One region of the Blastococcus sp. SYSU DS0552 genome, then DNA from elsewhere that is predicted to be linked to it. Evidence: riboswitches for the same ligand, from Rfam matches in the RefSeq annotation. Region 1 holds a riboswitch; each other region holds the start of a gene.
The links. A riboswitch is a leader RNA that binds a small molecule or an ion and turns the genes downstream of it on or off. The one in region 1 is predicted to bind cyclic di-AMP.
Positions count from the first base shown of each region.

Region 1 (7,627 bases):
GCCCGCCGGGGGCATGGCCCTCGCCCGGCAGCTGGAGATGGAGGTCGCCGACCGGCCGGCCGTCTGCCTGCTCGTCGCCCGGCAGCCCGACCGCTGGCTGGCGCACTGGTCGCGCGCAGAGGCGACGCTGGCCCTGCCGGTCGACCCGCTGGTGGCGCCCGGGGTGGTGGCCGACCTCCTGCGCGCTCGCGCGGGACGGTCCGTGGCCCGCCGGTGACGTCCTCGTCCGCCCCCACGTGGCCGGGGCTGCTGAACCGCCTGCTCGCCGGCCAGGACCTCACCGCCGAGGACACCCGTTGGGCGATGCGCGAGGTCATGACCGGCGAGGCGACGCCGGCCCAGGTGGCCGGCTTCACCGTGGCGCTCCGGGCCAAGGGCGAGGCGCCGCAGGAGGTCGCGGGACTGGCCGCCGAGATGCTGGCGCAGGCGACGCCGGTGCAGCTGCCGATGGACTGCGTCGACATCGTCGGCACCGGTGGCGACGGCGCGCACACGGTGAACATCTCCACGATGGCCGCGGTCGTGACGGCCGCCGCCGGCGCGCCGGTGGCCAAGCACGGCAACCGGGCGGCGTCGTCCTCCTCGGGCGCCGCCGACGTGCTGGAGGCGCTCGGGGTGGTCATCGACCTGCCCGCCGACGCCGTGGCCACGTGCGTGCGCGAGGCCGGCATCGGGTTCTTCTTCGCACCGGTCTTCCACCCCGGCATGCGGCACGCCGCCGCCCCGAGGCGGGAGATGGGCATCGGCACCGTCTTCAACTTCCTCGGGCCGCTCACCAACCCGGCGCGCCCGGTGGCGGCTGCGATCGGTTGCGCCAACGCGCGCATGGCCCCCGTCCTCGCCGAGGTGCTCGCCGCCCGGGGGACGCGGGCGCTGGTGTTCCGGGGCGACGACGGACTCGACGAGCTGACCACCGCGGCGACGTCGGCGGTGTGGACGGTCCGGGACGGCGCCGTGTCGGCCGAGCGGGTGGACCCGGCTGCGCTGGGCATCGAGGCGCCCGCCCCGGACGCGCTGCGCGGCGGGGATGCCCGGGACAACGCCGAGGTGTTCCGGCGGCTCGTGGACGGCGACCGCGGGGCGGTGCGCGACGCCGTGCTGCTCAATGCCGCCGCGGCGCTGGTGGCGTTCGACGAACGGCCCGCGCGTTTGCACGACGCCCTGGCCGCGGGGATGGAGCGGGCCGCCGCAGCGATCGACGACGGTCGGGCGGCGGCGCTGCTGGACCGCTGGATCGCCGTCAGCCGGGAGGTCGCCCCGCCCGGCCGCTGAGCGCCGGCCGCTCAGGCTTCGGTGTCGAAGCCGATGGAGAAGGCTGCCTCGAGGTCGTGGCGCGAGTAGGCGCGGAAGGCGATGTGGGTGTCGGTGTCGAGGACTCCCGCGACCTTGTTGATCCGGCCGGCGATGACCTCCGCGACCTGCTCGAACTCGCGGACGCGGACGATGGCGATCAGATCGGCATCGCCGGCGACGGAGTAGACCTCGCTGACCCCGTCGAGCTCGGCGACGGCCTGGGCGACCTCGGCGATCGAGTCGGTGGCGGCGTCGATCATCACGATGGCGGTGATCACGCGGGGGATGCTATCCGCTCCGGCCGGGCGCGGGTGCCCAGCGACCGCCCGTCGGCGAAGGGGTCCTGCGCGTCACGCCCGGACTCCACCCGCGCCAGGAACCCGCTGTAGGCGCCGGTGCCGGGTGCGGGGGAGGCGAGGGTGCCGGTCAGCTGCACCAACCGGGTGCCGGGCTTCTCCAGCCAGCGGAGGACGAGCTCGGTCTCGTCGACCGACGTCGGGTCGTCCGCACCGGGAACGGTCTCCGCGGTCGCGAGCAGGCCCGGCAGCACGCTCCGCACGGTGGTGCCACGCGGCGCGTTCCCGGCCGCGGCGAGGCGCCCCAGCCGGACGACGGACAGCTCCCACCCGCCCTGGCCGTCGGGACGGGCCAGCACGAGCTCGGGCACGGCAGCCAGCGACTCGAGCCGTTGCCGACGGCGGAGGGCCCGGACCAGCACGGCGACCCGGTCGCGCAGCACGGCGGCGTCCTCGTAGCGCTCCTCGGCGGCGAGCCGCTCCACCCGGTCCAGCAGCGGGGCGAGCAGGGGACGGGGGTCGTGGCCCACCGCGGCGGCGAAGACCGCCGCCACGCCGGCGTACTCGGGAACCGACTGGGCGCCGGTGCAGGGGGCGCCGCAACGCCCCATGTCGGCCAGCGCGCAGGCGTTGACCGGCGTGCGGGGGGAGAGTCGGGCGGTGCACTGCCGCAGCGGCAGCACCTCGTGGACGGCGGCCACGGCGGCGTCCGCGGCGCGGCGGTCGGGGAACGGCCCGAGGAACACGCCGGCGTCGGGGCGGACCCGGCGGACCACCGACAGCCGCGGGAAGGGCTCGTCGGTGAGCCGGACCCACAGCGCGCGCTCGGGGAAGCGGGACCGCCTGTTGTACCGCGGCTTGTGGCGGGCGATGAGCCGCAGTTCGCGGACCGCGGCCTCGAGCGCGTGCGCGCACGGGATCGGCTCCACCCGCTGGGCGAGGCTGACCATCTCGGTGATGCGGCTGCGCTGCTCGCCCGAGGTGAAGTAGCTGCGGACCCGGCTGCGGAGGTCGCTGGAGGTGCCCACGTAGAGCGGCTCGTCCCTGGGGCCGCGGAACAGGTAGACGCCGGGGCCGCTGGGGACGGCGTCGGCCAGGTGCCGCTTCCGCCGACGCTCCGGATCGACCTGCCGGGTCAGCCCGGTCAGCTCCTCGAGGGTGGTGACGCCCAGGGGGCCGAGCCGCTCGAAGAGGCCGTGCAGCACGTCCACCGTGGCCCGCGCGTCGTCCAGGGCCCGGTGCGTGGGCGAGGTGGTGGCGGAGAAGTACGGGGCCAGGGTGGCCAGCTTGCAGTTGGGCACCTCGTCCCGGCTGAGCAGCCGCCGGGCGAGGACGGCGGTGTCGACGGACGCCGCCGTGGGCCACACCAGGCCGTTCTCGGCGCACGCCGCCTTGAGGAACCCGAGGTCGAACGGGGCGTTGTGGGCGACCAGGACGGCGCCGCGGGCGAACTCGAGGAAGGTGGGGAGCACGGCGCCGATCCGCGGGGCCGTGGCGACCATCGTCGACGTGATCCCGGTCAGCACGCTGATGTAGGGCGGGATCTCGTGGCCTGGGTCGACGAGGGTCTGGAACTCGCCGAGCACCTGCCCGCCGCGGACGCGCACGGCCCCGATCTCGGTGATGGCGCTGTCCTTCGGGGACCCGCCGGTGGTCTCCAGGTCCACGACGACGAACGTGACCTGCGCCAGCGGTGTCCCGACCTCCTCGATGGAGACCTGCTGGTAGCGCAGCGGTGCGGGGGAGGGTGCCACGGGGCGGACGCTAGGTCGGGGGGCTGACACTCCGGGGGACGCGCGCCGGGGCCGGCCGCGCACGGGCCCCCTGACCGGGGGGTCCGGGGCTGCCCGCATCGAGTGGGACCTGGTGTTCCGGCCCCGATCGGGACACCATGCCTGCCAGTGGCCGTCGCGTCCGGTGCGACCGGCCCGCAGGCAGAGGTGGTCGGTGATGCCCGCGCGCTCCAGGTGGCGCCCGCCCGCCCGGGCCCGGCGGTGCGCGGTGGCCGCGGTGCTGGTGGCGGGCGCGGCCGTGCTGCTGCCCGCCGGGCCGGTGGCCGCCGCGCCCAGCGACCAGCCGGGTGGCACCTCCGGCGTGCTGGACAGCCGCGACCTGGACCAGCTGCAACGGCGGGCCGCGGAGGTCCAGGAGGACCTCCGCGCGCGCCAGGGGCAGGTCGTCGCCGCACGCGAGGCGCTGGCCGAGGCGCAGCGGTCGGTGGACGAGGCGAGGACGGTGCTCGAGGACGCCCGGGGCGTGCTGGCCGGGCACCAGCGCGAGGTCGCCGGGTACGCCGTCGCCGTCTACCGGGACGGTGGCGCCCTCACCCCTCTCACGCTCCTGCTCGCCGGTGGGGATCCGGGGGAGGTCCTCGCCGGCGTGGGCTTCCTCGACGCCGTCGACGCGCACCTCGCCCACCTCATCGGCATCGCGGAGAGCCACCGGCGCGCCGCCCTGGACCAGCAGCAGCGCGCCCAGGCCGCGCTCGACGAGGCCCAGGGGCGGGCGGACGAGGTGGCCGCGCGGGTGGCCGCGCTGGAGGCGGCCGCCGACGCGGTCACCACGGAGCTGCACGACACGCTCGCCGTCGTCGACCGGCAGCTGGCGGCGCTCCAGGGGGAGCAGGCGTCGGTGAACGAGCAGACGGCGGCCAGCTGGCGGGCCTACGTCGACCAGCTCCGGACCGCCGGCCTCGCGGACGTGCCCGCCGCTGCGCTGCGGGAACCCGGGCGCAGCCTCCCCGACCGCCTGGCTCCGGTGGGCGCCGCCGGTGGCGGCGCGCAGCGCGGGGTGGCCCAGCTGCCCGGGCGGCCGAGTTCGCTCCTGGTGCTGCCCGCCGAGACCCTCGCCGCCGTCAGCGGCGCGATGGAGGCCCTGGGGCAGCCGTACGCACCGGGGACGGCGGGGCCGGAGTCCTGGGACTGCGGCGCACTGGTCCGGGTGGCCTACGGCCGGGCCGGTGTCCAGCTGCCCGCGACGCAGGAGGAGCTGTTCGCGAGCGCCGTGCCGGTGGACCGCGCCGACGTCCTCCCCGGCGACCTGGTCTTCCTGGGCTCCCCGGAGGCGGGGCTCGGGCACGTGGGCATCGCCCTGGACCCGCGGACCATGCTGACCGCTGACGCGCGGGCCGGCGCGGTCGTGGTGCGCATGCTGCCGGGCGACCAGGTGCTGGCGATCGGCCGCCCGGTCCTCGGCCAGCGGCCCCCCGTCGCCGTCCCGGGGCCGGCCGCGGGGGCGCTGCGGACCGAGTGCGGCAACACCGTCTACCCGCCCAGCTACGACGGAGCCCGCGCATGGGGCGGCTACCCGAACGGCCTCATCCCGCCCAGCGCCATGTGCCCGCTGGGCGTCGGCGGGCACGCGCTGCCCTGCGACGCGGCCGCCGCCTACCGCGCCATGTCGGCGGCCTACGCGACCGCCTTCGGCAGCCCGTTGTGCATCACCGACTCCTACCGGACCTACGCAAGCCAGGTGCGGCTGTACGGGGAGAAGCCGGCCCTGGCCGCGGTGCCCGGCACCAGCAACCACGGCTGGGGTCTGGCGGTGGACCTGTGCGGCGGCGTCGAGACGTTCGGCACCCCGCAGTACGCCTGGATGGCCGCCAACGCCGGCCGCTTCGGCTTCCTGCACCCCACGTGGGCCGATCCGGGCAACGGCCGCGAGGAGCCGTGGCACTGGGAGTTCGCGGGCAGCTGATCCGGCGCGGGCCGTCGGTGGCGCCGCGGAAATGTCGGTGGCCCTTCCTACCGTGCGCAGCAACTCACGGAGGAGAAGAAGCGATGCTCATCGATTGCGACACCTGCACCGCCCGCGGGACCGGCTGCGCCGACTGCGTCGTGACCGTGCTGCTGGGAGCCCCGCCCGGGTGGCAGGGGGGCGACCCGGTCGTCGTGCCGATGACCGGGCGGCCGCGTGGCGAGCCGGCCGCGGCCGCCGAGGACGTCGTCGTGCCACCGCCGGGCGTGGTGGTGGAGTTCGACGAGGTGGAACGCAGCGCCGTGCGCGCGCTGGCCGAGGGGGGCCTGGTTCCCCCGCTGCGGCATCCCGACGGGCACGGCGGGGAGCGGTCCGGACGGCGCACCGGCTGATCGCCGCCGCACCCCGCGGCGAGGGCCGGGTGACCACCCGATCGGGTGAATGCCCAGGTGGGCGGCCAGGCGCCCGTCGCACACGCCTCAGCTGTTCCCGTTTGTCACAGGCGCATCACGGTCGTAGGGTTCCCTCCGTTCGGCCGGGTGGTCGTCATCCATCGATGGATGGCCTCGACCGGACACCGCCTAATCACCGCGTGGCGCGCACCACTGCGCCCGAGGTGTACCGGGGACCCACCGCACTCTGGGGTGAGTTCTCCCGCCGCCGGCTCGCCGGTGGGTGGGGGATAGGGCCAGTCTTCCCAGCCCGAACCCGTCAGCTAACTCGGTCGGCGGTCGAAGTGGAAGAAACGGAGAGCCGCCGCACGTGGCGACCCCTCACGCACTACTGACGCACGCCCCCGAACAACTCCACACCGCCGGCCGGCGCAGCTCCGCCAGCGCCCGCCGCTTCGGACCGCTCCGTTCGGGGCTCCTGGTCAGCGCCGTCGCAGCCCTGACCGTCACCGTCCTCCCGGGTACCGCGTCGGCGGTCCCCGGCACCGCCGACGAGATCGCCGCCCAGGTGGCCGAGGCCAGCCACGAGCTGGAGGTCGTCTCCGAGCAGCTGAACGAGGCGCGCGTCGTCCTCGAGGGCCACCAGCGCGACGCGCAGGCCGCGAGCGAGGCGGTCGCGGAGGCGGAGGGCCGGCTCGGCTCCCTCGACGGCCACATGCGCCGGCTGGCCCGCAGCGTCTACACCGGCAGCGGCATGTCGCAGCTCGACGTCCTGCTGACCAGCACCTCGGCCGACCAGCTGGTCGACCAGCTGGGCACCCTCGACGCCATCGCCGGGCACACCAGCGAGGTGCTCACCGAGGTGTCGCGCGCGGCCGAGGACGCGGAGCAGGCCCGCGACGCCGCCGAGGAGGCCGCGGCGGACGCCCGGCGGGCGGTGGAGCAGATCGCCGCCCAGCAGGAGGAGCTCGAGGCGAAGATCGCCGACTACCAGCGCCGGTACGAGGCGCTCACCGCGCCGCAGCAGGAGCAGGTGGCGCAGGCCCACGGTGGCACCGGCCTCCCGGCGCCCACCGGCGCCGTCATCGCGCCGAGCTCGGCCGCCCAGGTGGCGGTGAACACCGCGCTCGCCCAGATCGGCGACCCGTACGTGTGGGGTGCCGGCGGGCCGAACGCCTTCGACTGCTCGGGGCTGACGTCGTACGCCTACGCCGCGGCGGGTGTGATGCTGCCGCACTCCAGCCGGTCGCAGAGCCAGATGGGCAGGCCCGTCTCGCGCGGCGAGCTGCAGCCTGGCGACCTGCTGTTCTTCTACAGCCCGGTGAGCCACGTGGGCATGTACATCGGCAACGGCCAGATGGTGCACGCCTCCACCTCCGGCCAGCCGGTGAAGGTGGCGAGCGTGGACTCGATGGGGAACTACAACAGCGCCCGTCGCATCGCCGGCTGACGGCTCCGGGAGCATCGCAGCGAGGAACGAGGGCCGGTGATCCCGACAGGGGTCGCCGGCCCTCGCCGTCGCTGGCCGGTCAGGTGACCGAGGGCCCGATCCCGAGGACCTCGGGCAGGCCCGGAGGACGGGAACACGGTGAGGGCGGGCCTCGCGACCGGGTCGAGCAGGATGCAGGCCGCCCAGCACGTCCCCGAACCGGGACGGGCCGCTGCGGTTGGCCCGCCTAGGATCGGCCGGGTGAGCGTTCGCCGGGCCGCCCTGGTGGCCGCGGCCCTGCTGGGGATCGCCGTCGTCGTCGTCATCGTCGTCCGCACCCCGTGGGACGTGCTGCCCGAACCGCCCGGAGGGCACACCGAGCCCGACCCGACCGCCGGCCTGGATCCCGCGGCGATCGAGCGCGCGGAGGCCTTCGCCGCCGCCCTGCGACCCGCGTCGCTGGTCTCCCTCGTCCTCGGGCTGGCGGTCTCGGCCGTGCTGGGGCTCACCCCGCTGGGGGC
Region 1 covers NZ_JBJHAB010000010.1:17,747-25,373, forward strand. The annotation lists gene ACI8AG_RS11840 (hypothetical protein) at 1-217, shown strand, start outside; gene trpD (anthranilate phosphoribosyltransferase) at 214-1,272, shown strand; gene ACI8AG_RS11850 (Lrp/AsnC family transcriptional regulator) at 1,284-1,571, opposite strand; gene ACI8AG_RS11855 (DEDD exonuclease domain-containing protein) at 1,568-3,343, opposite strand; gene ACI8AG_RS11860 (D-alanyl-D-alanine carboxypeptidase family protein) at 3,540-5,285, shown strand; gene ACI8AG_RS11865 (hypothetical protein) at 5,369-5,677, shown strand; cyclic di-AMP (ydaO/yuaA leader) riboswitch at 5,854-6,030, shown strand; gene ACI8AG_RS11870 (NlpC/P60 family protein) at 6,048-7,127, shown strand; gene ACI8AG_RS11875 (M48 family metallopeptidase) at 7,368-7,627, shown strand, end outside.

Region 2 (7,627 bases), on a different contig from region 1:
GGTGCCGCCGGGTGTCGTCGAGGGCCCGGCCGTGGAGGCAACCCCCGAGCTCCTGCTCGACGCAGCCGCCGGCCGGGTGAACCCGGTACCGGCCGTGGCCCGCCGCAGACTGAAGGTCCACGACGTGCCCGGGCTCCTGCAGCTGGCGCCGATCGTCCAGCAGGTGCCGGGCATCCCGGGCGGACCGATCCTTCAGCTGGCCGCCCGCACCGTGGGCGGGGCCGGCGGCGCGCTGGGGCGGTTCTTCGGCGGGCGCTGACCCGCGTCCTCGCCCACCTGCTCGCCGGTGCGGGATCGGTACCTCGACACGGCCGCACCAGCGAGCAGCAGCAGCACCAGCACGACGACCACCGGGGCGACCGTGGCGGTCGGCATCCAGGCGACGACCGCGCCGGCCGAGGCGCCGGCGCCCACTTGCACCACCGTGCCGGGTATCAGTCCGACGGCGGTGGCGACGCCGTAGGTCAGCGGCCGTACGGCGCTCAGGCCCGCCGCGTAGTTGACCAGGACGAAGGGCACCATCGGGACCACCCGGCTCAGCACCACCGCGACGAAGCCCCGGTCGCTGGAGAACCGGTCCACGCGGCCGAGCCGCGGCCCCGCCAGCCGCTCCACGGCCGGGCGACCCAGGCCCCGCGCGAGCCAGAACGCACCGGTCGCCGCCAGGAAGGCACCGGTGTAGGCGACCGCGAAGCCCGCGCCGAATCCCAGGACCGCTCCGGTCAGCGCCGCCAGCACCGACCGTGGGACGGGCGCGAGCAGGACCACCCCCTGCGCGGCGATCAGCAGCAGCCACGTCCGGAGGCCGCCGCCGTCGGCCCACGAGCGGACCTGCGCCAGGGTGGGCACGTCGACGGCGAGGGCGGCGACCACGCCGGCCGCGAGCAGCGCGACGAGGAGCCACGCCCGCAGCCACGGGCTCGCCCCCGCCGTCGTCCGCACGTGCTCATCTTGACCGATGGCGTCAACCAGCCTCAGCCGCAGCTGCCGCCGAGGGTGATGCCGCGCTGGGCCAGCCACGGCACCGGGTTGGACCGGTTGGCGTACAGGCCACCGAGGTGCACCTCGAAGTGCAGGTGCGGGCCGGTGGACTGGCCCCGGTTGCCCACCTCGGCGATCTGCTGCCCACCGCTGACGACCTGGCCCGGCGAGACGAAGAACTGGTTCACGTGCCCGTAGACGGTGATGGCCCCGTCGTGGTGCTGGATGGCGACGGCGAGGCCGAACCCGCTGGCCGGCCCGGCCTGCAGCACGACCCCGGGCTCCGGCGTGAAGATCGGGGTGCCGATCGGCGCGGCGATGTCCACGCCGAGGTGCTGGGTACCCCACCGGCTGCCGTAGCAGGAGGTGACCCGCCCCTGGGTGAGCCGGCCGGCCCCGGCGGTCGCGGGAGCCGCCGCCACGGCCGCCTGCTCGGTGGCCTGCTGCTCGGACCAGGCGGCGACGGGGTCGGCCGTGCCGCGGAGGCTGAGCATGCGGATCTCCGCCTCGCGCAGCTGCTCGTCCAGCGCCGCCTTCTCGGCGGTGAGCGCATCGAAGTCGGTCTGCGCGGCCGCGAGGAGGGCGTCGACCTCCGCCTGCATGCCCTGGGCCTTGCGCGCTGCGGCATCCCGCTCGGCGACGGCGGCCTTCGCCTCCTGGTCGAGCCGGGCCTCGCGGGCCTCGGCCACCCGCAGGTCCTCGAGCACCTGCGCGCGATCCTCACCGAGGAGGTCGAGCGTCGCGGCCTGCTGGAGGAGCTCCCCCGGGCCGTCGGCGTGCAGCACCATCTCCAGCTGCTTCATGGACTTGTCGCTGCCCATGTAGGCCTCCCGGCCGAGGGCGGCTACCTCACCCTGGGTACTCGCCACGGCCTCCCGGACGGCGGCGAGCTCGGCGGCGATGGCGTCGGCGTGCTCGCGGGCGCGGTCGAGCTCGGCCTGCGCGGCGAGCACGGCGCCGCTGGCCTCCTCTGCCCGGAGGGTGAGCTGCTGCAGGCGCTCCTCCGCGTCGCGCACGCGCTGCTCGATGTCGGCGACCTCCGCCTCGACGCGGTCGTACTCGCTGCGCGCGTCGCCCGGCGCGGCCGCCGCGGTCGACGTCCCGAGCAGTGCGAGCGCCAGCAGTGCGGTGGCGGCGGTGGCCGCCCGACGGGTGCGGCGGAGGGCCCGGCGCGCGGGCGCGGCCGGGACGTGGTGGCGCAGGTGGTGCGAGGTCGCCAAGGCGACGGTCTCCGTTCCTCTATCCGCCTACCAGGTCAGCTGACGGGTTCGGGCCGGAACATGCCCTACCTGCCTGCCCGTGGTGGCGCAGGCGGGATTCACCCCAGAGAACGTGGGTCCCCGGTCCCCGCGGCGGTGAGGCCGCAGAGTTCGGCGGGGCCCGTCCGAGCCCCCGGGTTTCGGGAGCGGGATCGGATGGGCCGCGAGAGACGGTACAAGCGGATCGCCCGAATGTCACAGGGGGGTAACGGACCTTGTCAGTTCGCCCCACCGACCCCAGGACGTGGCTGCGGCGCCGCGGCGCCGTCTGGCAGGCTGGCGGGTCCGGGGCGGTAGCTCAGCTGGTCAGAGCATGGGACTCATAATCCCTGGGTCGTGGGTTCGAGCCCCACCCGCCCCACCTCTCCCAGGCCCGCGGTGTCGTGCCTGGCGCTCGCGCCTCCCTGTCGGCGTGAGCAAGGACACGGCTCCCAATGGGTGTGGGCACCTCGGCGTCAGCGGTGCGCCACACCGGCGCCGCGGCCGGAAGGCGACCGGCGCGCCTGTGCACCGCCGCCTTCATGACGTGGCGTAATTGATGCGTGACAGAACGTTCAGCCGCCGTCGGTTCGACCGGTGGTGCCACCGCCGCAGCCCCGGACGCGGCGTCCGAGCGGCATCTGCAGCGCCTGCCCGGCTCTCCTCGAGGGCCGGTCTCGTGCTCGCCGTCGCCACCGCCGTCCTGACCGATGCCGGCGGCGGCGCCCATGCCGCCGACCGCCTCGTCCAGACCCCACTCGACCTGATCTGAGGACCGACGCCATGAACAAGCGCAACCTGGCCGTCCTGGCGGCCCTGACCCTGATCGGCGGCGCCGGACTCGCCGACGCCGTCCTGGCAGCCCCTCGGCCCGTCACATCGCACACGCAGGCCGCCGCCGTGCTGCTCGCCCCGGCCGATCTCACCGGCGAGGCCGTCGATCAGCGGGCTTCGCTGGACTGGACGGGGGTGCCCGGGGCCCGCGACTACCTCGTCATCGACGTCACCTCCGGCGCCGCCGGTCGCATCGTGGGCTCCACCGGCGCCACCGCCTGGACGTCGCCCCGGCTGCCGCTGTCCACCCCGCGGTACGCCTTCGTGGTCGTGCCGCGGGACCACGCCAAGGTGCAGGGTGAGCGGACGGAGCCGGTGCACATCTACCCCGGCGGCCAGCCGGCCGAGCCGACCACCCCGGCCGAGGCGGCCCCGGTCACCACGACGCCCCCGCCCGAGCCCACCACCACCGAGCCGCCGGCGCCGTCCACGGAGCCCACCACGCCTCGGACGACCACGACGCCGACGACCACGACGCCCCCGCCCGCGACCGACCCCGAGCCCGAGCCCGAGTTGCCCGCCGTCCAGCCCACGCGGGTCTGGGGCTACGACGCCACGACGCTGGTCCCCGGCCCCTGGCCCGAGATCCACGCCCTCCGGTCGGACCAGTACGGCACCACCACGGCCAACCCGTACCCCGGCTCGGAGCGCACCGCCTTCTTCACCGTGCAGCGCGGCGACACCGGCTGGAACGGCACGCACGGCACCCTCCGCTCCGAGGTCCGCGATTCGATCGCCGCCTCCGGCGACGTCCGGCCCGGCGACGAGCAGTGGTGGGCCTGGTCCACGTTCTTCCCGGCCGACTTCGACTGGGACGAGCGCGGCCAGTTCCTGATCTACACGCAGTGGCACCAGACGGTGAACTCCGGCAACCCCAACGTGCACTTCTGGTCGGACGTGAACGAGAACCTCATGGTCGACGTCCGGGGTGGCACGGGCGGCAGGACCGCCGGCGACGCGCAGTACGTCCGGACCTTCAACCTCGGCACGATCGACAAGGGCGCCTGGAACGACCACACCGTCCGGTTCATCTGGTCCCCCGACCCGGCGAAGGGCCTCATCGAGGTCTGGCACCAGGGCGAGAAGGTCCTGTCCGAGCGGGTCGCCAACCTGTACGAGGGGCAGTCCGTCTACATCAAGCAGGGCATCTACTCGGCGGCCGGGACCTACCGGACGCACTACCTCCAGCACTCCCCGATCGGCTTCGGCCCGACGCGCGAGTCCGTCGCGTCCCTGAACGCGATGGGCTGACCTGCTCGGCTCGCCGGGTCCGGCGAGCAGGCCCGACCGTCATGGGGTCGCTGCCCGCAGTCCGGAGCTCTCCGGACTGCGGGCAGCGCGCGGCCCCTGCGCTCGGCGTCTAGGTCACGGCCTCCGCCACCAGGTCGGCCAGGGCGCGGGCGCCCGCCTTTGTCGGGTGGACCCCGTCCCGGGTCAGGTCGCGGTCACCCAGCACGCCGGCGAAGTCCACCAGCTCGACGCCCGTCCTGTCCGCCAGCCGGCGGACCGCGGCGTTCAGGGCCGTGGCGTCCGTGTCCGTCCACGGCTGCACCGTCGCCAGCAGCACCGTGCCCCCGGCCTCCTGCCCCAGCCGGACCGCCCGGCGCAGGTTCGCCACCGTCTCCCTCGTCGACACCCCGAGGCGGAGGTCGTTCGTGCCGGCCTGGATGACCAGGACGTCGACCCGCGGCGCGTCGGCCTCCAGACGCCGCAGCACCTCCGCCGCCGTCTCCCCGGCCACGGCCGCGTTCGCGCCGTCGGTGAACTCGTCGGAGCAGACGAGGTGGGAGTACCAGGAGCGGCCGCCGTGGAAGCCGAACCGGGGCTCGCTGTCCGCGCGGCTGATCGAGTCCCCGTACACCGCCAGCGACCGGCTCCCCTCGTCGCCCACCCACGTGACGCACTCCGCGTGCACGGCGCCCCGGGCGACGACCCGCGTCGGGCTGCCCGGGATCAGGACCGACAGGACCAGGGCGAGCCCGACGATCCCGCCGGTGATCGCGATCGTGCGCCGCCGCGACATGCCTCAGGACGCTAGCGGACCGCACGCCTCCTCAGCCCGCTACCAGCAACCACAGCGGCACGGTCCCGAGCGCGGCCGTCGTCGCCAGGGAGATGTGCGCGGAGACGAACCCGCCGTTGCCGCCCATGCGGGCCGTCAGCACGTAGGACGCCGTGGCGGGCGGCACGACGGCGAACGCGAGGACGACGGCGCGCTGGTCGCCCTCGATGCCCAGGAGCGCCACGAGGGCCAGCGCCGCCGCGGGCACCGCGAGCAGCTTGACCGCCGTCAGGTAGCCGGAGAGCGCCCACTCCCGGCGGGCCAGCTCGCCGATCCGCAGCGCCGCACCCACCGTCAGCAGCCCCATGGGCACGGCCGCGGCGGCGATCCGGCCGAGCGTGGCGTCGACCGGTTCCGGCAGCACCAGGCCGGCGGCGTTGCCGGCGAGCCCGGCGACGGTCGCCACGATCAGCGGGTTGCGGACGACGGCTCCGAGCACGCCGAGAACGGCGCCGCGTCCGCTCGCCGCAGTGGTGCCTCCCGCGAGCGCCAGCACCGCGAGGACGTTGACCGCGGGCACGGTGACGCCCAGCAGGACGCCCATCAGCGCGAGCGCGGCCGGCCCGCGGTCGTCGACGAGGGCCAGCGCCAGGAAGGAGTTGAAGCGGAACGCCGTCTGCCACCCCGAGGCCGCGGTCACCCGGTCGATGCCCGGGAACCACCGCACGAGCGCGCCGAGCAGCGCGCCCGCCGCGATCGCCCCCACCGCCGCCAGCAGGGCCGCCCCCGTGCCGGCCGCGGCGACGTCGGCGGCGAGCGTGGTGCGCAGCAGCAGGGCCGGGAACAGCACGAAGTACACGAGGCGCTCGAGCTCGGCCCAGAATCCCGGGGACCGCCAGGCCCAGCGCCGCAGCAGCAGCCCCAGGACGATGAGGGAGAACTCGGGCAGCACCACCGCCGCCCCCTGCACCACGGCAGACTAGCCAGCGCGGCCACGTCACCTCCGGCCGATCTCGTAGACGTGCGCGACGACCGACGCCGGCTCGCCGGGCGGCACCAGGAAGGGCGCGGCGGCGGCGCGGAACGCGGCCAGCGACGGGTCCTCCCCGGCATCGACCGCCCGGGCGGCGGGCCGGTACGCCGCGCCGATGGCGTGGTTGTCCGCGACGCTGCCGTGCTGCGCCGCGAAGGTCACGGTGGTGACGTTCGGGCTGTCGTCGTTGGCGCGGCTGTCCAGCTGCGGGACGAGGTCGTGGCGGTTCTCCAGCGCGAGGAGCTGCACCTCCGGCGGGACGTCGACGCGGGCGACGGGTGCCCCGACGGTGACCACGGCGCGCACGTCGAACCCGAAGCCCGGGCCGCCGGTGTCCGCGGCCGCCTGCGCGGCCACCATCCCGCCCTGGCTGTGCCCGACCAGCAGCACGGGGTCCGACGGCCCCGCACCGGCCCGGCGGAGCGCCTCGGCGATCCCCGCCTGGCGCGTCGTCGTGTCACCGCCGAGCACCCGGAGGCTGGTCCCGAGGTCGTGGGTCCGCGGGTGGACCGTGCCCGACGGCGCGTTCCAGACGCCGGTGCCGGGGATGTCGACGACGTAGGCGGTGCCACCGTCGGCGCGGGTGAGCACCCGGACGGCGATCGTGTCGCGCGCCGGGCCGGACTTCCGTGCCCGGACCTCGAGCGCGCCCAGCAGGTCGTCGATCCCGCGGGGTGGCGCGGTCGCGGGACCGCTGACGTCGTCGGGCAGCCGCGTGACCACCGGGGCCCCGTCGGGCCAGAGCCGTCCGAGCCGGCGGGCCGCGGCGCCGACGTCCTCACCGCCGAGCCAGCGGCCGGTGGGGCCGACCGCGAGACCGCCGGCCATGGTGGCCGCACCGGGCAGCGCGCCCATCGCGTCGTCGACCAGCCCCGGGCGGTCGGTCAGCCAGCGCTCGGGGTCGGCGAGCAGCGCGGTGACGTCGGCGGCCGCGCTGGTCGGGTCGCTGACGGCCCGCCCGGCAGTGCCCAGGACGAGGGCCGCCGCCGTGACCGGCCAGAGGCAGCCGGCCGCCCACTCCAGGTCGTCGGCCAGCTCGGCGAGCGCGCGGTCAGCCGCCTCGTAGGCCGCGGCCGCGTCCTCCAGCGCGACGGCCCGCGCCGCGAACCGCACCGCGAGCGCGGTCAGTCCGCGCGGACCGTCCAGCGCCTCCAGCAGGGCGGCACCCACCCGCGCCACGCCCGCAGGGTCCAGGAGCGCGGAGGCCAGCAGGTCGGGGTCGGCGAGCACCAGGTGGCACGCCGCGCTGGTGCGGGCGAGCAGTTCGGCCAGGCCCGCGCTGCTCCGGCCCAGGGTGACGAGGTCGGCGAGCTCCGCCTCGACGCCGCCGGCCCCGCCGCTGACCGAGAGCTCGGGGGCGGTCACCACAGGCCCGCGCGGCTCAGCCGGGCCGGCACCGCGCGCCAGGCGTCGGCACCCGCCTCGGGGAGTTCGCCCAGAACCTCACCCACCTGCTCGAGCGCGTTCTCCCCGCGGGCGGCCCGTTCGGCCAGCCACGACCGGACCGCCTGCTCCGCCCGGGCGATCGCGGCGAGCCGG
Region 2 covers NZ_JBJHAB010000014.1:97,297-104,923, forward strand. The annotation lists gene ACI8AG_RS15015 (maleylpyruvate isomerase N-terminal domain-containing protein) at 1-259, shown strand, start outside; gene ACI8AG_RS15020 (TVP38/TMEM64 family protein) at 193-942, opposite strand; gene ACI8AG_RS15025 (murein hydrolase activator EnvC family protein) at 975-2,201, opposite strand; cyclic di-AMP (ydaO/yuaA leader) riboswitch at 2,212-2,367, opposite strand; tRNA gene ACI8AG_RS15030 (tRNA-Ile) at 2,528-2,601, shown strand; gene ACI8AG_RS15035 (heparin lyase I family protein) at 3,003-4,304, shown strand; gene ACI8AG_RS15040 (SGNH/GDSL hydrolase family protein) at 4,414-5,076, opposite strand; gene ACI8AG_RS15045 (AEC family transporter) at 5,108-6,025, opposite strand; gene ACI8AG_RS15050 (esterase/lipase family protein) at 6,053-7,453, opposite strand; gene ACI8AG_RS15055 (hypothetical protein) at 7,450-7,627, opposite strand, start outside.
Region 2: it holds a riboswitch for cyclic di-AMP, as region 1 does, so the genes downstream of both, ACI8AG_RS15025 (murein hydrolase activator EnvC family protein) here and ACI8AG_RS11870 (NlpC/P60 family protein) in region 1, are expected to answer to the same signal.

Region 3 (7,627 bases), on a different contig from region 1:
ACCAGGACCGGGCCGTCGCCCTCGCCGTCGAGTCCCTGGGCCGCTTCGGCCCGCTGTACCAGACCGCCTGGACCGCCGGGATGCGCGCCAAGCTGGGCCTGCCCGACGACGTCGAGGACTCCGTCGTGCGGCCGTTGGCCGAGGAGCTGCTGGCCTTGCTCGCCCGGGACCACGTCGACCTCACGGCGTTCTTCCGCGGGCTGGGGTCGGCGGCGCGGGGGGACGTCGAGCGCGTCCGGCTGCTGTTCCTCGACCTGGCCGGCATCGACGACTGGCTGGGGCGCTGGCGGGCGCTCGCCCCCGACGCCGCGGCCATGGACGGCGTCAACCCGGCGTACATCCCGCGCAACCACCTCGTCGAGGAGGCCCTGGACGCGGCGACCGACGGCGACCTGGCGCCGCTGGAGCGGCTCCTGTCCGTGGTGACCGCCCCCTTCGACGAGCGGCCGGGGCTGGAGCGCTACGCGGAGCCCGCCCCGCAGGACTTCGGCGCCTACCGCACCTTCTGCGGGACCTGAGCACGGGACCGGAACCGCCGGCCCCGTCGCGACGGGTTCACCCCGGCCGCGCCGGGTAGTCGCGATCCGTGCCACGAGAGATGGACCCCCGGGACCCGGAGACCCTGTACGCCGAGGGGCCGGTGGCCCCCGAGCCCCCCGACGACGACGTCCCCGACACCTCTCCCCTGCCCGACTCCGGCGGCACCGGTCCCGGGCCGGACGACCTCGACCGGCTGCTCTGACGGCCGGCCGACCGGCCGGTGCCGGTGCCGGTCAGTCAGATCCGGGCGGCGGGCGCCACCTCGTCGCCGGCCGGCTCCGTCGCCGTGGCGGGGGCGTCGTCGTCCTCGTCCTCCGGGGCGGCGGTCTGCTCACCGGCGTCCCCGTCGTCGTCCTCCGGCGGGGTGGTGGACCCGGTGTCCCCGTCGTCCTCCGGCGGGGTGCTGGACCCGGTGTCCCCGTCGTCCTCCGGCGGGGTGCTGGGCTCGGTGTCCCCGTCGTCCTCCGGCGGGGTGCTGGGCTCGGTGTCCCCGTCGTCCTCCGGCGGGGTGCTGGGCTCGGTGTCCCCGTCGTCCTCCGGCGGGGTGATCGGCTCGGTCGTGCCCCCGTCACCGTCGGGCGGGCTGCTCGGCCCGGCGATGACCTCCCCGTCCTGCGGCGGGGTGCTCGGGCCGGCGACATCCCCGCCGGGGGACGTCGTGGGCGTGCCCGTCGCCGGATCCGCGCTCTCCTCCGCCGGGCCGCGGGTCGACGCGCCGCTCGGCACCGGCTCCTCGGCGACCGGCACCTCCGGGGCAGGTGCCACGGGCTGGGGGCGTCCCACCGGGATGGCACCCCCACCGGTCGACGGCGCCACCTCCGGAACCGTCACACCCGGCCGGACAGCGACACCGAGACGCACCTCGTCGCCGGGGAGCAGCATGCCGGCGGCCGGCTCGAGGCGGGTCACCGTGCCCGGGGCCTGCTCCGCGGTCGCGTCCTCCTCCTGCCGCACCGTCAACCCGAGCGCGCCGAGTTCAGCGGCCACCTCGGCGGCCGGGCGGCCGAGGTACTCCTCCGGCGCCAGCACGACGCCCGCGGCTGCCGAGGGGGTCGAGACGGCGCCGGCGGACCGGCCGGCGCCCGCGTCCCCACCCGGATCCGGGATGATCCACAGGGCGCCGCCCCCGAGCAGGAGGAACGCCGCCAGCGGCGTCGCGACGGCCAGGGCCGGACGACGGCCGGCCCTCCCGGGCGCCGCCCGGGTGCCCCGGGACGGGGGGCGCGCCGCCCGCACCGGGCGCGTGACCAGCGGCCGGCGACCCGGTGCGGTCCCCGCCGGTCGGTGGATCGCCTCCTCGATGGCCGACAGGAAGGCGCCGCCGTCCCGCGGCCGCTGCGCCGGGTCCTTGACCAGGGCGGCGTCGATCAGGGCGCGCACGCCGGGCGGCAGCTCGGCGGGAAGGGGCTCGGGGTGCTCCTGCACCTGCTTGAGCGCGACCGTGACCGGGTTGTCGCCGTCGAAGGCGGCCTGGCCGGCCAGCGACTCGTAGCCGACCAGACCGAGGGCGTAGACGTCGCTCGCCGGGCTGACGTGCTCGCCCCGGGCCTGCTCGGGCGACATGTACTGGGCGGTGCCGACCACCTGCCCGGTGCCCGTGATCGGCGCGCTCCCCGCCGACCACGAGATCCCGAAATCGGTCAGCTTCACCGTGCCGTCCCGGCCGAGCAGGATGTTGGCCGGCTTGACGTCACGGTGGACCACGCCGGCCCGATGGGCCTCGGCCAGCCCGGCCGCCGCCTGCCGCAGCAGCGAGAGCGCGGCGGCGGTGTCCAGCGATCCCACCTCGGCCAGCCGAGCCGACAGCGGGGGCCCCTCCACGAGCTCCATCACCAGGTAGGCCAGCCGCTCGCCGGTGTCCTCGGCGGTCGTCTCCCCGTAGTCGAGGACCGCGGCGATGTTGGGGTGGCTCAACGCCGCCGCGTGCCGGGCCTCGGAGCGGAAGCGCGCCGCGAACACCGGGTCGTCGGCGTACTCGCTGCGCAGCACCTTGACCGCCACGGACCGGTGGAGCTGCAGGTCGCGCGCCCGCCAGACCTCACCCATCCCGCCGACGGCGATGAGCTGCTGCAGCTGGTAGCGGCCGTCCAGGCACCGTCGGCTGGTTCCGGCCGTGGTCACTCCCGAGTCCCCTCGTGTCGGTGCCGAGAGGGCGCCTCCGCGCTCCCCCGTACTCGTACGTCCTGCAGGTGTGCCCGCCCGGAGGGGGTCTGAACCCCGGCGGAGCCGACGAGGTGGAACCCATCCGGCCCCACGCGCCGCCGCGGTGCCGGCCGCGGATCCGCCTGCGGGCTCTCGTACCGTGCGTGCCGGCCGGCCGCAGCGGCCTGCCGCACCGAACGACAGGAGCACCCATGAACACCGGCGCCGTCCTCATCACCGGCGCGAGTTCCGGCCTGGGCGAGGAGATGGCCCGGCAGTTCGCCGCCCGCGGCCACGACCTGGCGCTCTGCGCCCGGCGCACCGATCGGCTGGACGCCCTCGCAGCGGAGATCCGCCCGGCCACCGGCCGGCGGGTGGAGACCGCGGCGCTCGACGTCACCGACGCCCAGACCGTGCCCACGGTCTTCGCCGCGTTCGCCGCGGCGTTCGGCTCGATCGACCGGGTGGTCGTGAACGCCGGCCTCGGCAAGGGAGCGCCCCTGGGCACCGGCCGGGCCGAGGCCAACCGCGAGACGGCGATGACCAACTTCGTCGGCGCGCTGGCGCAGACCGAGGCGGCGCTGGAGATCTTCCGCCGCCAGGGCCGCGGGCACCTCGTGCTGATCTCCTCGATGTCGGCGCTGCGCGGCATGCGCCGGTCGATGACCACCTACGCCGCCACCAAGGCCGGGGTCGCGTCCCTCGCCGAGGGGCTGCGGGCCGAGCGGATCCCCGGCCTGGACGTGTCGGTGATCTACCCCGGCTACATCCGGTCGGAGATGAACCAGCACGTGCAGCAGCGGACCCGGTTCATGGTGGACACCCCGACGGGCGTCCGCGCCATGGTGGCCGCCATCGAGGCCCGGCGGGCCACGGCCTACGTCCCCGCATGGCCGTGGGTGCCCATCGGGCTGGCCATGCGGGTGCTACCGCTGTCCGTGGTCCGCCGGCTCACCTAGGCACCGCCGCGGGGCGGCGGGGTCAGTTGTAGTTCACGTGCACGTGGTCGAAGTGGTTGGCCGTCGCGCTGCCCCGGTTCTCCATCGCCTGCCACGATCCGCCCGGGGACGAGAGCATGCGCTGCTGCCAGATCAGGTAGTCCACGCCCAGCTCGGCCCAGTGGGCGCGGTGGTAGGCGACGATCGCGTCCCCGAGGGCGGCGTCGGACATCACCATGTAGTCCAGCGCCAGGCCCGAGGGGTGCCCGCCCGGGTCGGCGGCGCTGGCCCGGGTGCCGCCGAGGGTGATCCCCGCGGCGCCGGGCACGTTGCTGACCACCGCGTCGGCCGCGGCCTGGGTCTGCGCCTTCACGCTGCCCGCGGTGTTGGAGATCCGGGCGACCGCCGTGGCCGCCACGGAGGCGGCGGTGGTGGCGGCGGCCCGGGCCTCCTGCGTGGGCGTCGCCGCGGCGGGGGGCGCGGCCGCCCGCTCGGCGGCCCGGGCCTCCTCCGCGGCCTTCTCCTCGACAGCCTTCGCCTCGGCCTCGGCGCGGGCGGTGGCCTCGGCCTCGGCGCGGGCGGTGGCCTCCGCCTCGGCCGCCTGCCGGTCGAGCTCGGCCTGGTCGGCCGCGGCCTGGGCCTGCTGGGCCGCGACCTGCTCGGCCTCGCGGCTGCTGCGGCTGGCCGCCAGGTCCTGCAGCGGGGCGAGGTCCTCGGCGACGTCGACCGGGCCGGAGCGGGAGGTGAGCCCGAGCTCCTGGGCGACGCTCACCGACTGCGAGGTGCCGGCCTCGGCCTGGGCGCCCGGGTCCACGCCGACGAGGGTGTTGACCAGGAGGGCACCGGCGGCGGCGACCCCGAGGTAGAGCGCCGGACGGCGGAGGCCCGAGGGCGGGCGACGGCGGAGGACGAGCGGGCCACGACGGCCCGAGGTGGTGGTGCGGGGATCCATGGGTTCGGGGTGCTCCGTTGGTGCGGCGGGATCGGCCGGGCGAGGCGGACCGCGAGGGATGCGGGCTGCGGACCGGCGCCGGGTCGCGGGGCCACCGGGCACCGGCGGCTCGGCCGGCGGTTCATCGGTGGCGGGGGGCGACCGGCGGGACGCCGGGTGCGCGTGCGGTCAGGTCCGGGGACGCACCGGGGGGCGGCGGTGCCGGCGGGCGCGGGGTGGTGCGGCGGTGCAGGGGCGCGCCATGCGGCGGCTCTCCGTTTCTTCCGTCGTGCCGCCTACCGGGTTAGCTGACGGATTCGGACGGGAAGCAGCCCTACCCGCACCGGGACGTGCCCGGTGCGCGATTCACCCCAGAACTTCGGTGGGTCCCCGGCTCGCCCGCAGCTCGAAGGCGGCGGGCGACTCGGCGGCGCCCGGCAGACCCTCCCCGGATGGGGAGAGAACGATCGGCCGGGCTCCGCCACGGTAACCGTCGTTATGCAGTCGTGACAATGCGGAAGCGGTCACTTCCGCAGATCGTGACGCGTGTCGCGCCACGTCTCCTGCCCCGTCGGTGGTGTATGGCAGGCCGTCAGCCGGCGTCGGCCCAGGCCCGGACGACGGCGACGTCCAGCGGGAAGTCCACCGGGAAGGCGCCGAACAGCAGCCGCCCGGCCGTGGTGGCCGCGGCGCGCACCGCCTCGACCACGTCGTCGGCCAGGTGCTCGGGGGTGTGCACGACCACCTCGTCGTGGAGGAAGAACGCCAGGTGCGCCCGGGTCTCCAGCGGCCCGTCGCCGCCCAGCCGCCAGAGCCGGTTGCGGAGGTCGGCCAGCCAGCACAGCGCCCACTCCGCTCCGGTGCCCTGGACGACGAAGTTGCGGGTGAACCGACCCCAGGCGCGGCGAGCGCGGTCGCGGTCCTCCCGGGAACCGGCCTGCTCCGCGGCGTCGCCGAGCCCGTCCGCCCGCTGCGCCCAGGCCGCGCTGGGCGACGGCGACCCCCGGCCCAGCAGCGTGTGCACCACCTCGCCGCGTTCGCCGGCCCGGGCGGATTCCTCGACCAGGCCGATGGCGCGCGGGTAGCGGCGGGCGAGCCGGGGCATCATGCGGCCGCTCTCCCCGCGGGTGCCGCCGTACATGGCCCCGAGGATGCCCAGCTTGGCCTCCGCCCGGGTCGCCACCGCGCCACCGGCGACCATGCCCGCGTAGAGGTCCGAGGCCCGCGCCGCCTCGGCCATCGCGGTGTCCGCGCTCATCCCGGCGAGCACCCGGGGCTCCAGCTGGGCCACGTCGGCGACGACGAACCGCCAGCCGTCGTCCGCGACCGCCGCGGGGCGGATCAGCGTGGGCACCGAGAGCGCACCCCCGCCGTTGGACGCCCACCGACCCGTGACCACCCCACCCGGCAGGAAGGCGGAGCGGAACCGCCCTCCCTGCACCCAGGCCTCCAGCCAGCTCCAGCCGTTGGCCGTGAGCAGCCGCATCAGCTTCTTGTACTCGAGCAGCGGGGGGACGCACGGGTGCTCGAGCTGCTCGAGGGTCCACGAGCGGGTGTCGGCCACCGGGAGGCCGGCCTGCTGGAGTGCCCGCAGCAGCTCGGCCGGCGAATCGGGGTTGAGCGACGGGGTCCCCAGCGCCGCGCGGATCTCGCCCAGCAGCCGCTCGAGCACCGCGGGGCGCCCACCGGTTCCCGGGCGCGGGCCGAGCAGGTCGGTGAGCAGGCGCTCGAGCACGTCGGCCCGCCAGGGCAGGCCCGTGTGCGTCATCTCGGCCGCCACCAGGGCGCCCGAGGACTCCGCGGCCAGCAGCAGGGCGAGCCGGCCCGGCCGCGCGGAGGCCGCCACGGTCACCTGCTGGCGCTCGTGCTCGGCCAGGGGGTCGAGCCGGTCCGCCGGGTCGGCCAGCGGGAAGAGGGCGGACTCCGGCGGCGGGCCGGGCTGCAGCACGTCCCACCCAGGGGTGTCGTCCCCGGCGAGCAGCTCCTGGGCCGCGAACGGGGACCGCCGCAGGATCGCGTGGCCGAGCCGCAGGTCGGTGCAGCGCTCGACGCGGACTCCCGCCGCCAGCAGCGCGGGGTACCAGCGGGTGGTGTCGTCCCACACCCAGCGGACGGGTGCGGCAGCGGCCTCCCGCTGTGCCACGACGGCGGGCAGCCCCCCGGCCGCGACGCGGGTGACCGACCCCGTCGACCCGTCGTCGACGAGCTCCGTCATCTCCACCGCGGACTCGCGGCGCCGGAGCAGGATCCGCTGCACGCCCGCAGTGTCGCCGACGGAGCCGACCGATCCGCCGGACGGCCCCGACGCATGTCCCCGGTGCGGGAGCGCGCGAGGACGGCGGCCGGCGCGACGCGACGCGACGCGACGATGGAGCAGGGGGTGCTCGTCGCGACAGGCCGCCATCACGACGGACCCACGACGTCGAGCAAGGTCAGCGCCCGGCGTCCACCCCCGCCGCCTGCAGGTAACGGCCGAGGGCGGCGCTGTTGTCCTGCAAGCAGGCGATCCGCGCGTCGATCTCGCGCCGAGTGGCCACGAGGGTCGCGATGAGGTCGGGGCAGGGCTCCAGCTCGGGCCGCTCGCCCCGGGCGCATGGCAGGACGTCGCGGATGACCTCGGTGGACAGACCCGCAGCCAGCAGCCCTTGGATCTGGCTGACCGTCAGCGGCGCGTCGCCGGGGAACTCCCGATAGCCGTTGGCCGCGCGCGCCGGGGTCAGCAGCCCCTGCTCCTCGTAGTAGCGCAGGGCTCGCGGACTGGCGCCCGTCCGCCGAGCCAGCTCACCGATGCGCACGGCGCTCTTCCCTCCGCCCTTGACCTTCACGTCGACGTCAGACTTTACGGTCGCCGCCATGTCCACCGATCAGCGATCCCTGCGCCTGCCCCGCGCGGCCACTCCGGCCCTGCCCGCTGTCGTCACCGGCACGGGACCGGTCCTCCTGCTCCTGCACGGCGCCGGCGGCAGCCCGCAGGACAACTACCCGTTCCTGGACGACCTGGCTTCCGACCACACCGTCGTAGCGCCCTACCTCCCCGGCACCGCCCCCGCTCCACTGCCCGATGGACCACTGGACG
Region 3 covers NZ_JBJHAB010000001.1:102,245-109,871, reverse strand. The annotation lists gene ACI8AG_RS00575 (protein adenylyltransferase SelO) at 1-518, shown strand, start outside; gene ACI8AG_RS00570 (hypothetical protein) at 587-742, shown strand; gene ACI8AG_RS00565 (protein kinase domain-containing protein) at 778-2,661, opposite strand; gene ACI8AG_RS00560 (SDR family oxidoreductase) at 2,895-3,641, shown strand; gene ACI8AG_RS00555 (hypothetical protein) at 3,664-4,572, opposite strand; cyclic di-AMP (ydaO/yuaA leader) riboswitch at 4,829-4,976, opposite strand; gene ACI8AG_RS00550 (bifunctional 3'-5' exonuclease/DNA polymerase) at 5,144-6,808, opposite strand; gene ACI8AG_RS00545 (MerR family transcriptional regulator) at 6,984-7,406, opposite strand; gene ACI8AG_RS00540 (alpha/beta fold hydrolase) at 7,405-7,627, shown strand, end outside.
Region 3: it holds a riboswitch for cyclic di-AMP, as region 1 does, so the genes downstream of both, ACI8AG_RS00555 (hypothetical protein) here and ACI8AG_RS11870 (NlpC/P60 family protein) in region 1, are expected to answer to the same signal.

Region 4 (7,627 bases), on a different contig from region 1:
ACACCCGGCAGGAGCAGCGGGACGCGCACATCAAGTCCGCCGACTTCTTCGACGTCGGCAACCACACCGTGATGACCTTCCGCTCCACCGCTGTGAAGACCGACGGTGCCGACTGGACCGTCGAGGGCGACCTCACCATCAAGGGCATCACCAAGCCGGTCGTCCTGGCGCTCGAGCTGAACGGCTTCGGCCCGGACGCCTACGGCGGCACCCGCGCCGGCTTCAGCGCCAAGACCGAGATCTCCCGCAAGGAGTACGGCGTCGACATCGACATGCCGATGGACGGCGGCGGCGTCGTCGTCGGCGACAAGATCAACGTCGAGCTCGAGATCGAGGCCGTGCTCCGCACCGCGTAAGGACCCCTCTGCCCCCGCGCAGGGGGCCGCTCCAGCACGTCGCGAGGGCCCCGGACGGTTCGCCGTCCGGGGCCCTCTGCGTCGGTCGGCGGGCTACGCCATCGCAGGGTTCAGCACCTGGAGCAGGACGTGGTCCTGCCAGCGCCCGGCGATCCGGAGGTAGTGCGGTGCCACCCCGTACCGCTCGAACCCGTTGCGCTGGAGCACCCGCTGGGACGCCGCGTTGTGCAGCAGCGTGCCGGCCTCCACGCGGTGCAGGGCGAGGTCGGTGAACGCCCGGCGCAGCATCTCGGCGACGGCGCGGGTGGCCAGCCCGCGGCCGTTGGCGGCCGAGGCGACCCAGTAGCCGAGGCTGCCGGACTGGAAGGCCCCGCGCACGACGTTGTTCAGCGTGATCCGCCCGACCACCGCGCCGGAGTCGTCCAGGATGACGCAGGGGAGCGCGAGCCCGGCGTCGTGCCGCTCCAGGGCCGCCCGGACGTCGGTCCGCTGGCCCGCCTCGGTGTACCACCGCTCGTCGCGGGCCGGTTCCCAGGGCGCCTGGAACTCCCGGTCCTCGCGGACGAGGTGGGTGAGGACCGGGGCGTCGTCGAGGGCCAGGAGGCGGGTCCGTGCGTACACCCCCGCGACCATGCCAGGCGGCCGGGCGCCGCCGCGGTCGACTCCTCGACAGGGACACTGGGGGACATGTCGACCTCCGCCCTCGCCCGGATCCCCGCCTCGCTCCTGGTCGCCGTCGGCCTCGCCGCCGGCTTCGGCATCGCCCAGGGCACCGGCGTCCGGGCGCTCGGCGGCGCGGTGTTCGCCGCCTGTGGGATCGGTGCCGCCTGGATCGCCGCCCGACGGCGGGGCACCGCCGTCACCGCGGGGCTCGCCGCCCTCTACGTCGGCGCCTTCGTGCTCGCGCACGTGCTCGCCCTGGGCGCCGGTCTCCCCGCCTGGTTCGCGGTGAGTCTGGTCACTGTCGCCGCGGCCGGGGCCACCTACGGGGTGGTCGACAAGCAGCGAGAGGCGGTGTCCGCGCACTGAGCACCTAGAGTGTAGGGAAGGTCGGGGCCCCGAAGGCTGTTGACCTGATGCCCGCGCGCGTCCGCGCGGCGCGCCCCCGAGCTCCCGAGGTGCCCTTCCGCATGCCCACCCGCAACGACCTGCGCAACGTGGCGATCGTCGCCCACGTCGACCACGGCAAGACGACCCTGGTCGACGCCCTCCTCCGCCAGGCCGGCGCGCTCGGCCGCGCCAAGGGCGAGGGGACGGACAACGACTCCACGCAGGACCGCGTGATGGACTCGATGGACCTCGAGCGCGAGCGCGGCATCACCATCCTCGCGAAGAACACCGCGATCCGCCTGGCGGACGAGGACGGCAACCCCGTCGTCGTCAACATCGTCGACACCCCCGGCCACGCCGACTTCGGTGGCGAGGTCGAGCGCGGCCTCTCCATGGTCGACGGAGTCGTGCTGCTGGTCGACGCCTCCGAGGGCCCGCTCCCGCAGACCCGCTTCGTGCTGCGCAAGGCGCTCGGCAAGGGGATGCCGGTCATCCTCGCGGTCAACAAGACCGACCGCTCCGACGCCCGCATCGAAGAGGTCGTCGACGAGTGCTACGAGCTGTTCATGGAGCTCATGGAGGACGCCGGCATGGACGCCGACGCCCTCGAGTTCCCGATCGTCTACTGCAACGGCCGCACCGGGCAGGCGTCGCTGACCAAGCCCGAGAACGGCACCGTCCCCGACAGCCCGGACCTCGGCCCGCTGGTGAAGACGCTGCTGGACACGATCCCGGCGCCGGAGTACGACGCCGAGGAGCCGCTGCGCGCGCAGGTCACCAACCTCGACGCCTCGCCGTTCCTGGGTCGCCTGGCGCTGCTGCGCATCCACTCCGGTGAGATGAAGCGCGGCCAGCAGGTCGCCTGGTGCAAGGTCGACGGCACGATCAAGAACGTCAAGATCACCGAGCTGCTGGTCACCGAGGGCCTCACCCGGACGCCGGCCGAGAGCGCCGGCCCCGGCGACCTGGTCGCCATCGCCGGCATCGAGGACATCATGATCGGCGACACCCTCGCCGACCCGAACGACCCGCGGCCGCTGCCCCCGCTGACCGTCGACGAGCCCTCGATCTCGATCACCATCGGGATCAACACCTCGCCGCTGTCGGGCAAGTCGGGCAAGAAGCTCACCGCCCGCCTGATCAAGAACCGCCTCGACCAGGAGCTGGTCGGCAACGTCAGCGTGCGCATGCTGCCCACCGACCGCCCCGACACCTGGGAGATGCAGGGCCGTGGCGAGCTGGCGCTGGCCATCCTCGTCGAGCAGCTGCGCCGCGAGGAGTTCGAGCTCACCGTCGGCCGGCCCACCGTCGTCACCAAGGAGATCGACGGCAAGCTGCACGAGCCCGTCGAGCGGGTCACCATCGACACCCCCGGCGAGTACGTCGGCACCCTGACCCAGGCGCTCGCGGTGCGCCGCGGCCGGCTGGAGAACCTGGTGCACCACGACACCGGCTGGGCGCGGATGGAGTACGTCGTCCCCTCCCGCGGCCTCATCGGGTTCCGCACCGAGTTCCTGACCGAGACCCGCGGCACCGGCGTGCTGAACAGCAACCTCGAGGGCTACGAGCCGTGGCTGGGCGACATGCGCGCCCGGCCGACCGGCTCGCTGGTCGCCGACCGCCAGGGCGTGGCGACGACCTACTCGATGTTCTCGCTGCAGGAGCGTGGCCAGCTCATGGTCCAGCCGGGCACCGAGGTCTACGAGGGCATGATCGTGGGTGAGAACTCCCGTCCGGACGACATGGACGTGAACATCACCAAGGAGAAGAAGCTCACCAACATGCGCAAGTCCACCTCCGAGGAGCTGGAGCGGCTGATCCCGCCGAGGATCCTCAACCTGGAGCAGGCGCTGGAGTTCTGTGCCGAGGACGAGTGCGTGGAGGTCACGCCGGCCGGCGTCCGCATCCGCAAGGTGGTGCTCGACCAGACCGAGCGCGGCAAGGCCAAGAACCGCAAGCCCAAGCCCAGCTGATCCGCCCCACGACGCAGCGAGCCCCTGCCCGGATCACCGGGCAGGGGCTCGCTGCGTCATGGGGCCGTTACGGCGCCGGCGCGAAGGCCACGTGCGGGTGGTCCATGTGGTTGGCGGTGGGGGAGCCGCGGTCCTCCATGGGCTGCCAGGCCCAGCCCGTCCACGTCCCGGCGATCTGCTGCTGCCAGATCACGTACTCGACGCCGAGGCGTGCCGCGTTGTCGATGACGTACTGGCTGAGCGCGTCGCCCGTGGCCCGGTCGTCGTAGACCATGAAGTCGGCGGCGCGGCCCTCCGACGGGCTGTGGCCGGGGCGGGTGAGCACCGTCGGGATGCCGAACTCCGCGGCGACCTCCGCGACGGCGGGGCGCACGTGCGGTTCCCACGCGCCGTAGGCGGCCGTGTCCGGGGCCGGCCGGTCCGCGGCGCGGCTGGCGCGTTCCGGGGCCGCCGACGGGCCGCCGACGAGGGTGAGTCGCTGCCCGACGCGCAGCACGTTCGGGTCCGCCCCGATGACCTCGAGGTTGAGGGCGTGCACGTCCTGCCAGGTGGTGCCGTGGCGGGCGGCGATGCCGCCCAGCGTGTCGCCCGGCTGGACCACGTACTCGCCGCCGACGGGGGCGGGGGAGGGGGCGGCAGGGGCGTTTCCCGACCCGCCGATGACGAGGACCTGGCCGACGCGCAGGACGTTCGGGTCGGCGCCGATGGTGGCGAGGTTGTCGGCGTGGATGGTCTGCCACGAGGTGCCGTGGGCGGCCGCGAGCCCGCCCAGCGTGTCACCGGGGACGACCGTGTGCTCCCCGGGGTGGGCCTGGGCCGGACCGGCGATCGCGAGGGAGGTAGCCGCGGCGGCCGCGAGGACCACGGCCGGACGTGCCATGGCCGCCGCCGCGGAGGTGCGGGTGGAGCGACCGGGTCGCGCCGTGCGGTGCTTGAGCATGGGAGAAGCCTCTCGCCGCCTGCGGGGTTAGCTGTCGGGTTCGGGCGAGAGCTGCCCGGCCGCGTGCTGCGGCTTCACCCCGAGGCCGAGGGCCAGGATCTCGTGGGTTCCCCGCGCCTGCCCGTCGTGTGCACGGGTCCGGTGGCGGTGGGCAGGTTCGGCGGTCCGCCATCCGGGCCCACCCGTTGGTGGACGCAGCACGGTAGGCAGACCGCCGTCCCCGACGGCAAGGCCGCGGAGCCTGCATCGCGGGCAGCCCCGCGCGGACTGACTCCCCGTGGCCCGCCCCCGACTGCCCGTGTGCGGTGCTCGTACCGGCGGCGCACGGTCCGCGGCGCGGGCTCCGTGCTCGTCAGGTCACGAATCGTGATGACTGGCCGGGGCGGTCCGACGCGCCCGCCACGCCGTCGAGGAGTCTCGCCTCGCACCCGTCCTACGTTGACCTCGGAGCCGTCTCCCCGGCTCCCTGGGAAGAGGAAGGCGGCCGAACGCTCATGGCGACGATCACCCGTACGGTTCCGGCGATCGAGGGCTTCCGGGGTGGCATCGACGTCCGGGTGAGCCTGCGCGCCGACGCCGGATCGGGCGGTTCGGCGTTCGACGGTGCGTGGTTCCCGCGGAGCCGGGACCTCGCCGTGGAGCTGCCGGAGCTGATCGCGGCGCTGGAGCGGCGTGGTGTGCGGGTGGAGCGGTTCACCTACGCCCTCGACGCCTGGGAGCCGGCCCCCCGCAAGCTGGAGGTGCTGGGCCGCACGGTCCGCGCCGGCGGCTTCCGGAGCATGGACCCGCAGGTCGTCTGCCTCACCTGGGCCGGGGGGAACCGCCGGGCCGACCTGCTGGTCGTCCCGCCGGAGACCGACGTCCTCACCGGCGCCCGGGCGCTGCGGCTGTGCACCCGGCGGGGCCTGCCGTCCTCGCCCCAGATGGTGCTCGCCGCGGCCCGTTCCACGCCCCTTCCGCAGGTGCCCACGCTGCCGGTGTCCCGCGCGGTGTAGCGCTCGTCCGCCGACGGCGGATCCGCTGCCGGCGAACTCCCTGGACGCGCGGGCGCCGACCGGGCTGGAGTGCTCGGCACGAGACTCCTCGTCCTCGGCGGCACCCACTTCCTCGGCCGGCACGTGGTGGAGGCCGCGCTCGCTCGCGGGCACGACGTCGCCACCTTCACCCGGGGCCTGACGGGTCCGCCGCCGGAGGGCGCGCGGGCGCTGCACGGCGACCGCGACGACCCCGGCGCGCTGCCGCGCGCGCTGGGGGAGTGGGAGCCCGAGCTCGTCGTCGACACCTCCTGCCAGTAGAAGGACCCCCGTGCCCCCCGGCACTCGCAAGCTCGCGCCGGGACCCTGCACGAGAGCCAGCAGCCTCAACGCGTACCGCAACTGGCCGCCGGGGCCGCTCGGCCCGGAGGACGGCGAGCCGACCTGGGACACCGAGGACGACGAGTACGGGCCCATCAAGGCCTTCGGCGAGCGGCAGCTCGCCGCCGCCGTCGGTGGCCGCTTCCTCGCCGCCCGTGCCGGCCTGATCGTCGGCCCCTCCGACCCGATTCCACCGCCTCGGCTGGTGGCTGGAGCGCATCGCGAGCGGCGGTCGGGTGGTCGTCCCGGCCGAGGGCGTCGCCCAGCCGATCGCGCTGGTCGACGCCCGTGACCTGGCCGCCTGGCTCGTGGACATGGCCGGGCAGGGCCGCACCGGTGCGGTCAACGCCACGGGGCCGGCGGGCATGACGACCCTGGGCGGCCTGCTCGAGCTCTGTCGGGTCGTCACCGGGAGCGCGGCGGAGTGGGTACCGGTGCCCGAGGCCGACCTCCTCGCCGCCGGCGTCCAGGAGTGGCTGCACCTGCCGCTGTGGCTGCGCCACGAGGTCGCCCGCACCGCCTGGGACGTCGACACCACCCGGGCCGCCGAGCTCGGGCTGGCCACGCGGGCGCTGGAGGCGACTGTCGCCGACACCTGGGCGTGGCTGCGCTCCCACGAGCGGCCGGCGCCGCCGGCGCACCGCCCCGCCGACCAGCCCGGACCCGGCCTCCCGGCCGAGCTGGAGGCCTTCCTGCTGGCCGGCCGCTAGGAGCAGCCGGCGGGTGCCGTGCGGCGCCCTGTCAGTCGCGGGGGGCGCTGGGCCGGCCCGCGCCGACCGGGACCTCGCGGGAGTCGGTGGCGTCGGCGGCCACGTTCTGCTCGGCCACCTCGGCGAGGGCGTCGGCCGACTCCAGCCGCGCGTCCCGCCGGTACTGGCGGTAGGAGTGGACGACGGCCAGCACCCAGACGACCGCGAGCACCGCGTAGACCAGGGCGCTGACGGCGTCGCCGGCGTCCACCCAGTCGCTGCGCAGCAGCGTGCGGGTGTTGGTGATCACGATCATCCCGCCGACCAGGGAGCCCAGCATGCGCGGCGGGATGTGCCGCACCAGCCACGCGGCGATCGGCGCGGCGACGAGGCCGCCGGCGAGCAGCCCGGCGACCCACAGGGGGTCGATGCCCGCCGAGCCCAGCGCCATCAGGAAGCCGAGGCTGGCCGCCAGCGCGACGAGGAACTCGGAGGTGTCGATCGAGCCGATGACCTTGCGCGGCTCCATGCGGCCGCTGGCCAGCAGCGCCGGCGTGCCGACCGGTCCCCAGCCGCCGCCACCGGTGGCGTCGACGAAGCCGGCCACCAGCCCCAGGGGCGTGAGGAAGCGCCGGCGGATGGGCTTGCCGACGTTCCGCCGGTCGATGCCGCGGAGCGTGAAGCGCACCAGGATGTAGACGCCCAGCGAGACCAGGATCAGCGACATGACCGGCGCCGCGACCGACGTCGAGAGGCCGGACAGGAAGTGGGCGCCGACGAACGCCCCGACCGCACCGGGCACTCCCACCTTGGCGACGACCTTCCAGTCGACGTTGCCGAACTTCCAGTGCGAGAGCCCGGAGGCGAGCGTGGTGCCGATCTCGGCGAGGTGGATGGTCGCCGACGCCGCGGCCGGGTTGGTGCCGATGGCCAGCAGCAGGGTCGTCGAGGTGACGCCGTAGGCCATGCCGAGGCTGCCGTCGACGAGCTGGGCACCGAGCCCGGCGAGGGCGAGCAGGATCAGGGTCTTCACGGGCACTGGCTCCGGGGTCTCAGGACGCGGGCGCGCAGCGGCGACCGCGTGAGGCGAGGGTGAGACGTGGTGGCGCCGGGGAGGCGCGGGGGCTCAGCAGCCCGGACAGGCGGCGGTGCAGACGCGCAGCAGGTCGACGTGCCGGCGGCTCACCAGGAGCAGCATCGTCGTCCGCGTCACGGCGCAATGTCTACCAGATCGATGCACTTAGGCGCAGTGCTGGTCCCGACG
Region 4 covers NZ_JBJHAB010000007.1:128,120-135,746, reverse strand. The annotation lists gene ACI8AG_RS09315 (YceI family protein) at 1-356, shown strand, start outside; gene ACI8AG_RS09310 (GNAT family N-acetyltransferase) at 450-977, opposite strand; gene ACI8AG_RS09305 (hypothetical protein) at 1,044-1,385, shown strand; gene typA (translational GTPase TypA) at 1,487-3,379, shown strand; gene ACI8AG_RS09295 (LysM peptidoglycan-binding domain-containing protein) at 3,447-4,319, opposite strand; cyclic di-AMP (ydaO/yuaA leader) riboswitch at 4,341-4,434, opposite strand; gene ACI8AG_RS09290 (DUF5994 family protein) at 4,814-5,314, shown strand; gene ACI8AG_RS09285 (NAD-dependent epimerase/dehydratase family protein) at 5,384-5,614, shown strand; gene ACI8AG_RS09280 (hypothetical protein) at 5,911-6,384, shown strand; gene ACI8AG_RS09275 (sulfite exporter TauE/SafE family protein) at 6,416-7,396, opposite strand.
Region 4: it holds a riboswitch for cyclic di-AMP, as region 1 does, so the genes downstream of both, ACI8AG_RS09295 (LysM peptidoglycan-binding domain-containing protein) here and ACI8AG_RS11870 (NlpC/P60 family protein) in region 1, are expected to answer to the same signal.